One region of the Rahnella sp. PAMC25617 genome, then DNA from elsewhere that is predicted to be linked to it. Evidence: predicted binding sites of a transcription regulator. Region 1 holds the regulator's gene; each other region holds the start of a gene.
What was found. The regulator PurR, encoded in region 1, represses purine synthesis genes. The targets are predictions, from matches to a motif close to CANGCAAACGTTTGCNTG.

Region 1 (3,571 bases):
TTGAATAGCACTTAACGAAGAGTTTCTGCAGGGAAGAGTATCGGCGGTAACGGTCACTGCGTAAAATTGAAAAGGGCGATTCCTGTGAAAGGTATCGCCCTTTTTTGTTGCGTCTCACTACTGTCTCACTGCCAGATTAGTTCATCACTGCCGTGAAGCTGAAAGCGATAATCATGAGCAAAGCGCATACCGTGGTGATCAACGATAACTTCAGGTTGCTGTCCATCAAACCCCCTTTCGGATCAAGTTGTGGCGTTTCTTTTAGCCACACTAAATGTGTGCCAACGCATTTTCGCATAATTCACTTTTAAAATCTTCTGCTGAATGAAAATGTGAACATGACAATTTTACTTCCACTTTCATGCATTATAAGAGAAAATTGTCGGTTAACACGCCTGTGTGCCGGTCGATTTCACCCGAGAGCATTTCACGCCTCATTCTGAAGAATCCACCCAATGATTACACTGCCCTTTTAGATGTCCGCAGTGTAATCAACGCAAGCAAACGATTAACATAATGCTAACGTGCTGAAGCACGGAAGTTCAGGAGTCATTCTTTACATGGCAACGATTAAAGATGTCGCAAAGCGCGCTGGCGTTTCCACTACAACCGTGTCGCACGTCATCAATAAAACACGTTTCGTCGCCGAAGAAACCAGGGAAGCGGTGCTGCTTGCCATTAAAGAGCTACATTATTCTCCGAGCGCCGTAGCCCGTAGTCTTAAAGTGAATAACACCAAGACGATTGGTCTGCTGGCAACCTCCAGTGAAGCGCCCTATTTCGCCGAGGTGATTGAAGCCGTCGAGAACAGCTGCTTCTCCAAAGGCTATACGCTGATCTTGTGTAACTCGCACAACAATCTGGAAAAACAACAGGCCTATCTGCAAATGCTGGCGCAAAAACGCGTCGATGGTCTGCTGGTCATGTGCGCGGAATACCCTGACGAATTACTCAATATGCTTGAAGAGTATCGTTCGATTCCGATGGTGGTGATGGACTGGGGCGAAGCGCGTAAAAACTTCACCGACAGCATTATCGATAATGCTTTCGAAGGCGGTTATATGGCCGGACGCTATCTGATCGAACGCGGGCATCGTGATATTGGCGTGATCCCGGGACAGCTGGCGCGTAATACCGGCGGCGGTCGTTTCCAGGGTTTTGTCAAAGCGCTGACGGAAGCCAATATCCCGCTTCGCGAAGAATGGGTGGTTCAGGGCGATTTCGAGCCGGAGTCAGGTTATCAGGCGATGCATAAGATTCTGATGCAGAAACAACGCCCCACCGCCGTCTTCTGCGGGGGCGATGTCATGGCAATGGGCGCAATTTGCGCCGCTGATGAGCTCGGATTGCGCGTCCCGCAGGATATTTCGGTGATTGGTTACGATAACGTGCGTAATGCGCGGTACTTCTCTCCGGCACTGACGACCGTGCATCAGCCGAAAGAACGGTTGGGTGAGATGGCCTTTACTATGTTGCTCGACCGCATCGTCAGCAAACGTGAAGAATCACAGACCATCGAGGTGCATCCGAAACTGGTTGAGCGTCGTTCGGTGGCCGATGGCCCGTACCGCGACTATCGCCGTTAATGTTTGCCTTTAATCTTTTATAACGCCTGCTTTTGCAGGCGTTTACTTTCTCAGTCCCGCAGCCATTCACGGTTCATCGTTTCTGTATCACCCATATATTCCAGCAACCACGCCAGTGAAGGTGACGGATTGCTCTGGTCCCACGTCAGGCAACATGGGCTGTCAGGGAAGGTATTCTCCAGCGCCAGAACCTGCAATGCCTGCTGTTCAATGCGGTGGCTCACGCGATGTACCGGCATCATTCCTACGCATAAACCTTCACTCAGACATTCAAGCGCGCAGGTCCAGTCCGGCACAACCAGACGCCGCTGGTTATCAAGCGTCCAGGTATCACGCTTGGGCAACGTCCGCGAGGTGTCTTCAAGACACAATGCGGGATAAGGCCTGAGCTGGTCATCACTGAGCGCACCCGGTAACTGCGCCAGCGGATGCTGCGGGCTGACCACGCAGTGCCAGTCCATAAACCCCATATCGCGAAAACTGAAACGTCCACCAACCGGTATCGCCCGCGTCGCACCGATTGCCACATCAGCACGTCCGTCAACCAGTGCGTCCCACACACCATTAAACACTTCGGAATGAATAATCAGTTCCGTGTCAGGAAAATGACGATAGAAATCCAGCACCAGTCGCCGTGTTCTTGCCGGTTTAACGATTCTGTCGACAGCAATACGTAACTCGCCCCGCCAGCCGTTGGCAACCTGCTGACACTGGCGTCGTGTAGCTATCATTTTTTTTATCAGAACCCGCGCTTCATCCACGAAAACTTTGCCCGCTGGCGTTAAAACGACGTCACGGTGTCGACGTTCAAACAAGGGCACCGCCAGCCATTGTTCGAGCTGACGAACGGTGTAGCTGATGGCAGAAGGCACCCGATGTAGATCCTGTGCCGCCGCACTGAAGCTTCCGGTTCTTGCCACCGCATCAACGACTTCAAGAGCGTATTCTGACCACATATTTTAGCCTTCAATATTTTTGATAGCAGAGTGCAAATATTAACGTTTCACAACGCTGTTATCAAAGCGTTAAAATCTGCCTCCGAACAGATCCCTGCATCAAATCATCTGCAATAAATAAATTAACGAGATAATAATGAAACCCTCCTTTGGATTTATGCTCTATCTGGCTGGCCTGAGCATGCTCGGCTTTTTAGCCACAGATATGTACCTCCCTGCGTTCAGCGCAATGCAAACCAGCCTGATGACCAGTCCGGGAATGATCAGCGCCAGCCTGAGTATTTTTCTCGGCGGATTCGCCATCGGACAATTGCTGTGGGGACCGCTGTCAGACCGCATTGGCCGCAAACCGGTTTTACTGCTCGGTCTGATGCTGTTTGCCGTCGGCTGTCTGGGCGTGATTTGGGTCGAGAACGTGCGCGCCCTTCTGGCGCTGCGTTTCTTACAGGCCATGGGCGTCTGTGCAGCCGCAGTGACCTGGCAGGCAATCGTGGTGGACCGTTTTTCAGCGGATGTCGCTAAAAAAACCTTCGCCAGCATTATGCCTTTAGTGGCACTTTCGCCAGCGCTGGCGCCTTTGCTTGGCGCCTGGGTGCTCAACCATTTTGACTGGGAAGCGATATTTGCCCTGCTGACTGCAGTGGCCGCCTTGTTGCTTATCGCCACCTTCACGCTGCGGGAAAATAAGCCGGCAGAACACAAATCTGCCGACAAAGCGAGCTTTGGCACGTTGCTGAAATCGCGCGTTTACAGCGGTAATGTCATGATTTACGCCGCCTGCTCCGCCGGTTTCTTTGCCTGGCTGACGGGGTCGCCGTTTATTCTGAGCAATATGGGCTATTCGCCGGGCGTGATTGGCCTGAGCTATGTTCCGCAGACCATCGCTTTCCTGCTTGGAGGCTTCGGCTGCAGGTTGCTCATCAGCAGGTTAGATGGGAATAAAATTTTACCCTGGCTGCTGACAGGGTATGGCCTGAGTGTTGCGGGTCTGTTCTGTGTCGCCATGTTCACTGATGCCGGGTTGGTGAG
Region 2 (3,571 bases), on a different contig from region 1:
GCTTAAAAACTGGCACTGGAAACCGTTCCTGGTGGGGCTTTTGCTGATCGGTCTGCTGTTTATGGATATCCCGCTGTTCGCGGCGAATGCCACGAAACTGTTCTCCGGCGGCTGGTTGCCGCTGACGCTGGGTCTGTGCATGTTTATCGTCATGACTACCTGGAAAAGCGAGCGTTTCCGCCTTATGCGCCGCATGAACGAGCATGGCAACTCTCTTGAAGCGATGATTGCGTCTCTGGAGAAATCCCCGCCGGTTCGCGTTCCGGGAACCGCGGTGTATATGTCCCGCGCCATCAATGTCATTCCGTTTGCCTTGCTGCATAACCTCAAGCACAACAAAGTGTTGCATGAGCGTGTGGTGCTGCTGACGTTACGCACCGAAGATGCGCCTTATGTGCATAATGTCCGGCGCGTCACAATCGAACAGCTTTCTCCGACGTTCTGGCGTGTGGTCGCGAGTTACGGATTTAAAGAGACGCCGAATGTGGAAGAGGTTTTCCACCGCTGTGGTCTGGAAGGGCTGCCATGCCGGATGATGGAAACCTCATTCTTTATGTCGCACGAATCGCTGATCCTGACCAAACGCCCGTGGTATCTCTACTTCCGTGGCAAGCTCTTTATGGCACTCAGCCGTAACGCCTTACGCGCACCGGATCAGTTTGAAATTCCGCCTAACAGGGTGATCGAACTCGGTACGCAGGTAGAAATTTAACGCTAATTTCTGCCGGTCACAGGGCACCTTCGGGTGCCCTGTTTTATTTTCGCTTTCTCCTTTCTGAAACGACTAACTCAAATTTCCCTGCGGTTTCTGAATCATTCAGCGAAACGTTTCGACGCTGATCACAATTCCATCACTTGTCCGTTGCCATGCGTGGTGAAGTTAATAAACTCATCCGTGAGCGAAACGTTTCGCTGTAGGAGTTCACAATGAAGAAGTCACCGCTGTTAAATGCCGAAATCTCACATGTTATTGCCCGGTTAGGTCACACCGATCAGCTGGTTATTGGCGATGCCGGACTTCCGGTGCCAGCAGCTTGCCAACGCATCGATCTGGCTCTGACCCAGGGAGTTCCCACCTTTTTACAAGTCTTAGAGGTAGTGACACATGAGATGCAGGTTGAGCGGGCTATCCTCGCCGAGGAAATCCTCACTAAAAATCCTCAACTCCATGAAGCGTTGCTCGCCCAATTGACACAACTCGAACAACACCAGGGAAACACCATTGCTTTGGATTACGTCAGTCATGAGGCATTCAAAGCGCAAAGCGAAAAAAGTCGGGCTGTGATCCGCAGCGGGGAATGTTCGCCTTACGCGAACGTTATTCTGTGTGCCGGCGTAACCTTCTGAGGCCTTTATGCAACCTTTGCTGCAACTGACAGGCATTGATAAAGCCTTTCCCGGCGTTAAAGCACTTTCCGGCGCGGCGCTCAGCGTCTATCCGGGACGTGTGATGGCGCTGGTGGGAGAAAACGGCGCGGGCAAGTCCACCATGATGAAAGTGCTGACCGGCATCTACCAGAAAGATGCCGGCTCAGTACATTTTCTGGGCAAGGAAGCGGCGTTTAATGGCCCGAAAGCTTCTCAGGAAGCCGGAATTGGCATCATCCATCAGGAACTGAATCTGATCCCACAGCTGACTATCGCTGAAAACATCTTCCTGGGCCGTGAGTTTGTAAACGGTTTTGGCCGCATCAACTGGAAAAAGATGTATGCCGAAGCCGATAAACTGCTGGCGCGCCTGAACCTGCGCTACAAAAGTGATCGTCTGGTTGGCGAATTATCAATTGGCGATCAGCAAATGGTCGAAATTGCCAAGGTGCTGAGCTTTGAGTCGAAAGTCATCATCATGGATGAACCGACGGACGCCCTGACCGATACCGAAACCGCCTCTTTGTTTAGCGTGATCCGCGAGCTGAAAGCTGCAGGCTGTGGCGTGGTGTACATCTCCCACCGTATGAAAGAAATCTTTGAAATCTGCGATGACGTGACGGTATTCCGTGACGGGCAGTTTATCGCTGAGCGTCCGGTCAGTTCTCTGGAAGAAGACACGCTGATTGAAATGATGGTTGGCCGCCGTCTCGAAGAACAATATCCGCGTATAAATCATCAGCGCGGTGCGCTGCGTCTGCAGGTGCGTGATGTCAGCGGTCCGGGCGTAAATAACGTTAGCTTTGATCTGCACAGCGGCGAAATTCTGGGGATTTCCGGTTTGATGGGCGCAGGCCGTACTGAACTGATGAAAATTCTCTACGGTGCATTGCCGCGTAAAAGTGGCTATGTGTCGCTTGACGGACGCGAAGTGGTCACGCATTCACCGCAGGACGGACTGGCAAACGGCATCGTTTACATCTCTGAAGATCGTAAGCGCGATGGCCTGGTGCTTGGTATGTCAGTGAAAGAAAATATGTCACTGACTGCGCTGCGCTATTTCAGCCATGGTGGCGGACGTCTCAGGCATGCGGAAGAACAGCAGGCTGTCGGCGACTTTATCCGTCTCTTCAATATTAAAACGCCGTCGATGATGCAGACAATCGGCCTGCTTTCCGGTGGTAATCAGCAAAAAGTGGCGATTGCCCGCGGATTGATGACGCGGCCAAAAGTCCTGATCCTCGACGAACCGACGCGTGGCGTTGACGTCGGTGCCAAAAAAGAGATTTACCAGCTTATAAACCAGTTCAAGCGCGAAGGGCTGAGCATCATCCTGGTTTCCTCAGAAATGCCGGAAGTGATCGGCATGAGTGACCGTGTTTTGGTGATGCATGAAGGTCATTTAAGCGGTGAATTCCCGATAGAACAGGCTACGCAAGAAGTGTTGATGGCAGCCGCTGTCGGCAAGCAATACGGCGTGACGCAGGAGTAATCAGATATGAGTTCTCAGACATTGCCAGCCAAGAAGCGCTGGATCAGTAAAGAGTGGTTGTTGGAGCAAAAGTCTCTGATTGCGCTGCTGGTGTTGATTGCGGTGGTTTCTTCCATGAGCCCAAATTTCTTCACGCTCAATAACCTGTTTAACATTCTTCAGCAGACGTCGGTCAACGCCATTATGGCGGTCGGCATGACGCTGGTGATCCTCACCTCGGGTATCGATTTATCCGTCGGTTCTCTGCTGGCGCTGACCGGCGCGGTGGCAGCCTCGATTGTCGGGCTGGAAGTGAATGCATTAGTCGCGGTGGCTGGCGCGCTGGCGCTCGGTGCCGCCGTCGGTGCGGTGACCGGGGTGATTGTCGCCAAAGGCAAAGTGCAGGCGTTTATCGCCACGCTGGTCATGATGTTGCTGCTGCGCGGTATCACGATGGTGTACACCAACGGCAGCCCGATCAGCACGGGTTTTAATGATGTTGCCGATGTCTTTGGCTGGTTTGGTATCGGCCGCCCGCTGGGTATCCCGACGCCGGTCTGGCTGATGGCGGTGGTGTTTATTGCGGCCTGGTACATGCTGCATCACACCCGCTTAGGACGTTATATCTACGCGCTGGGCGGTAACGAATCTGCGACGCGTTTGTCAGGTATCAGCGTCGATAAGGTTAAAATTATCGTCTACTCCCTGTGTGGTTTGTTGGCGGCTCTGGCC
Region 3 (3,571 bases), on a different contig from region 1:
CAAGGAACAACGACAGGCTGACATTACCCAGTACTGAAACGGCCCGGTCAAAAACACGATAAAAACCGAGCCACGCCATGACGTTGCTCAGGATCACGCCCACGAACAGAACACAGACAAATGTCGGAATTTCGAAGGCAGACCCCTGAAGCAGGCTGTCAAAGTAAGTTCCAGCCATCAGACATATCGCGATCAGCGCGATCGTTTCCACCATCACCAGCGGGGTGATCATCCGCCCGATGGTCGGTTTTTCAAATGCGCTGGGATCGGCGGCATCTTCCGGTGTGCCGTTTGGTGTTGAAGAATGGCTGACCAGATAACGCGCCACCGGCCCGCCGATGATTCCACCTAACACCAGGCCGAAGGTCGCGCAGGCCATAGCAACTTCCGTCGCGTTTTCAAAGCCATAACGTTCGATAAACAGCTTGCTCCACGCTGCACCTGTTCCGTGACCGCCAGAAAGTGTAATCGAACCGGCCAGCAAGCCCATCAGCGGATCAAGCCCCAACATTTTCGCCATCCCGATACCGATGGCGTTTTGCATCAGCAACAGGCCGATAACGACAAAGACCAGAAGAAATAAAGATTTGCCGCCTGCACGCAAGCTGGAAAGATTGGCATTCAAACCAATTGTCGCAAAGAACGCCAGCATCAGGGGCTCTTTAAGGGACATATCAAAGCCGATTTCCAATCCGAACATCTGATTGGCGATCAGCAACAGCAAAGCGACCAGCAACCCGCCGGCAACGGGCTCAGGAATAGTGTATTTCTTTAGAAATTTGACCGACTGGACGCATTTTCGTCCTAAAAGGAGTACCAACGTGGCGGCAACGAGCGTGCCGTAGGTGTCGAGTTGAATCATTGAAAAACTCCATTTTAAAAAAATATCCAAAAATATTATTGAGTTATAAACATCTCATTTAAGTATCATTTCCCCAGAGGCTGAATTAGAAGTCATTAAAGCTGCGATAAGCAAGAAAAACAGATCGTAAATCTCCCCTTAACCCAAACATTCCACCCAAAATTGCCGATAGCAAACGATTGCTTTTATCGGTGATTTCAATAAAAATGCCCGCTTTGCCGCTTATTGGAATGCCACAACATGAGTTCGCAAACCGCAGAACAAGAAACACAGCAATCTGACCTCTCACGCCAGCAAAAAAGTGAACTGATTTACCGCCTTGAAGATCGTCCGCCACTTCCTCAGACGTTATTTGCCGCCTGTCAGCATTTGCTGGCGATGTTTGTTGCGGTGATCACACCGGCATTGCTGATTTGCCAGGCGCTGGGTTTACCCGCGCAGGACACGCAGCACATCATCAGCATGTCGCTGTTCGCCTCTGGCCTCGCTTCCATTTTGCAGATTAAAACCTGGGGGCCTGTCGGTTCAGGTTTACTCTCCATTCAGGGCACCAGTTTTAACTTTGTGGCACCGCTTATCATGGGCGGAATGGCGCTGAAAAATGGCGGTGCCGATGTCCCGACCATGATGGCAGCGCTGTTTGGCACCCTGATGCTGGCTTCCTGTACTGAAATCATTCTTTCCCGTTTCCTGCATCTCGCGCGCCGCATTATCACGCCGCTGGTTTCCGGCATCGTGGTGATGATTATCGGGCTTTCACTGATTCAGGTCGGACTGACGTCTATTGGCGGCGGTTACTCGGCCATGAGTGATCACACTTTCGGCGCGCCGAAAAATCTGTTGCTGGCTGCCGTGGTGCTGGTGGTGATTGTTCTGCTGAACCGTCAGCGCAATCCTTATCTGCGCGTGGCATCTCTGGTGATCGCGATGGCCGTGGGTTATCTGGCGGCCTGGATGATGGGGATGTTGCCCTCCGTCGCGCCAGCTGCACAAACAAACTGGATAACCTTACCGACGCCGCTGTATTACGGTCTGGGCTTCGACTGGAATCTGCTGATCCCGCTGATGCTGATTTTCATGGTCACGTCGCTGGAAACTATCGGTGATATTACCGCGACCTCAGACGTTTCGGAGCAGCCGGTCAGCGGCCCGCTTTATATGAAGCGCATCAAAGGCGGCGTTCTGGCAAACGGCCTGAACTCAATGCTGTCTGCGGTGTTTAACACCTTTCCGAACTCCTGCTTCGGGCAGAACAACGGCGTGATTCAGCTGACCGGTGTTGCCAGCCGCTATGTCGGTTTTGTTGTCGCTCTGATGCTGATCATCCTTGGGCTGTTCCCTGCCGTAGCGGGTTTTGTGCAACATATTCCTGAACCGGTTCTGGGCGGCGCAACCATCGTGATGTTCGGTACGATCGCGGCTTCCGGCGTGCGTATTGTTTCCCGCGAGCGCCTTAACCGCCGCGCAATTATGATCATGGCGCTTTCACTGGCCGTCGGTATGGGTGTTTCCCAGCAACCGCTGATCCTGCAATTCGCGCCCGACTGGCTGAAAACTCTTCTGTCTTCGGGAATTGCTGCTGGTGGTATTACTGCGATTGTTCTGAATCTGGTCTTCCCTCACGAAAAGTAATCACGGGATGTAATCCGCGTGCAACAGCGGCAGCGGGTCTGGAACCCCTGCCGCTTTTTATTGTCTCCATTCTGCTAACCTGTTGAGAAAAGTCGCTGTTTGCGGCATAAACAAAGAATCTTTTTTCCGCTTTCCCGCTACAGGGCTCCAGACGATGAGATTTATCGGTAAAATTTTGCTGACGTTCGCCTTACTTCTGGTGCTGGCGATCGTGCTGGTGTACGTCCTATTACAAACCCGCTGGGCGGCTGGCGGGGTCAGCCGCTGGATCAGCGATAACAGCGAGTACCGCGTCTCCGTAGAGAAAATCGACCACAACTGGTCGTCTCCGGGTCGTGTGACGTTAAACAATGTCGTCTTCGGGCAAAAGAATCAGCCGGAAATCCTGAACGCTGGCGAAGTCGATCTGGATTTAAGCTTGCGACAGATAACCGAGCCACGCTTTTTCGATCGCGTCGTTCTGGCTAACGGTCGCCTCAGCGTCAGCCCTTCCTCAATGAATTTACCGTTGCAGGCCAATACGCTGCAGCTCAGCAAAATGGCGCTGACCGGGAATATCGCCGGATTAGATATTCAGGGACAGCAGATTAATGCCGGCATTTCGCCGTGGCAGCCAAAACCGGCTCAGCTACTGGGTGACAAAGCCGATTTCCAGCTGAGTGCCGCGAATCTGACGGTCAACGGTCTTCCGGCCGAAAATGTGCTGATTCAGGGCAATATCAATAATAAGAATCTGACGCTGAGTAATTTTGGCGGCGATCTGGCGCGCGGTCAGCTGACAGGTAAAGCCACACAGGCCGCTGACGGTAGCTGGAACATTGAAAACCTGCGCCTGAGCAATGTACGCCTGCAAACCTCTAAATCACTTGCTGCTTTTTTTGATGATTACCAGACATTGCCCAAAGTGACTATCCAGCGCCTTGACCTGATCGACGCCCGCTTGCAGGGAACAGACTGGGCATTCAGCGACGTTGATTTGTCTGTGCAGGATCTGACCCTGGAAAAAGGCGACTGGCAAAGTGATGACGGGGAAATCACCCTGAATGCGACCGATATGATTGATGGCAATCTGCATAT

Region 2: the regulator PurR is predicted to act here: its motif matches at 898-915, upstream of rbsD (D-ribose pyranase).
Region 3: the regulator PurR is predicted to act here: its motif matches at 1,031-1,048, upstream of ACM615_RS04815 (nucleobase:cation symporter-2 family protein).

What each region holds. Positions count from the first base shown of each region.
Region 1 is NZ_JBOCUM010000006.1:234,799-238,369, forward strand. Features, by position in the region: gene ACM615_RS07065 (YnhF family membrane protein) at 137-298, opposite strand; gene purR (HTH-type transcriptional repressor PurR) at 561-1,586, shown strand; gene punR (DNA-binding transcriptional activator PunR) at 1,637-2,542, opposite strand; gene punC (purine nucleoside transporter PunC) at 2,679-3,571, shown strand, end outside.
Region 2 is NZ_JBOCUM010000001.1:173,665-177,235, forward strand. Features, by position in the region: gene kup (low affinity potassium transporter Kup) at 1-712, shown strand, start outside; gene rbsD (D-ribose pyranase) at 928-1,347, shown strand; gene rbsA (ribose ABC transporter ATP-binding protein RbsA) at 1,355-2,860, shown strand; gene rbsC (ribose ABC transporter permease) at 2,867-3,571, shown strand, end outside.
Region 3 is NZ_JBOCUM010000004.1:20,898-24,468, forward strand. Features, by position in the region: gene gltS (sodium/glutamate symporter) at 1-862, opposite strand, end outside; gene ACM615_RS04815 (nucleobase:cation symporter-2 family protein) at 1,103-2,494, shown strand; gene ACM615_RS04820 (AsmA family protein) at 2,649-3,571, shown strand, end outside.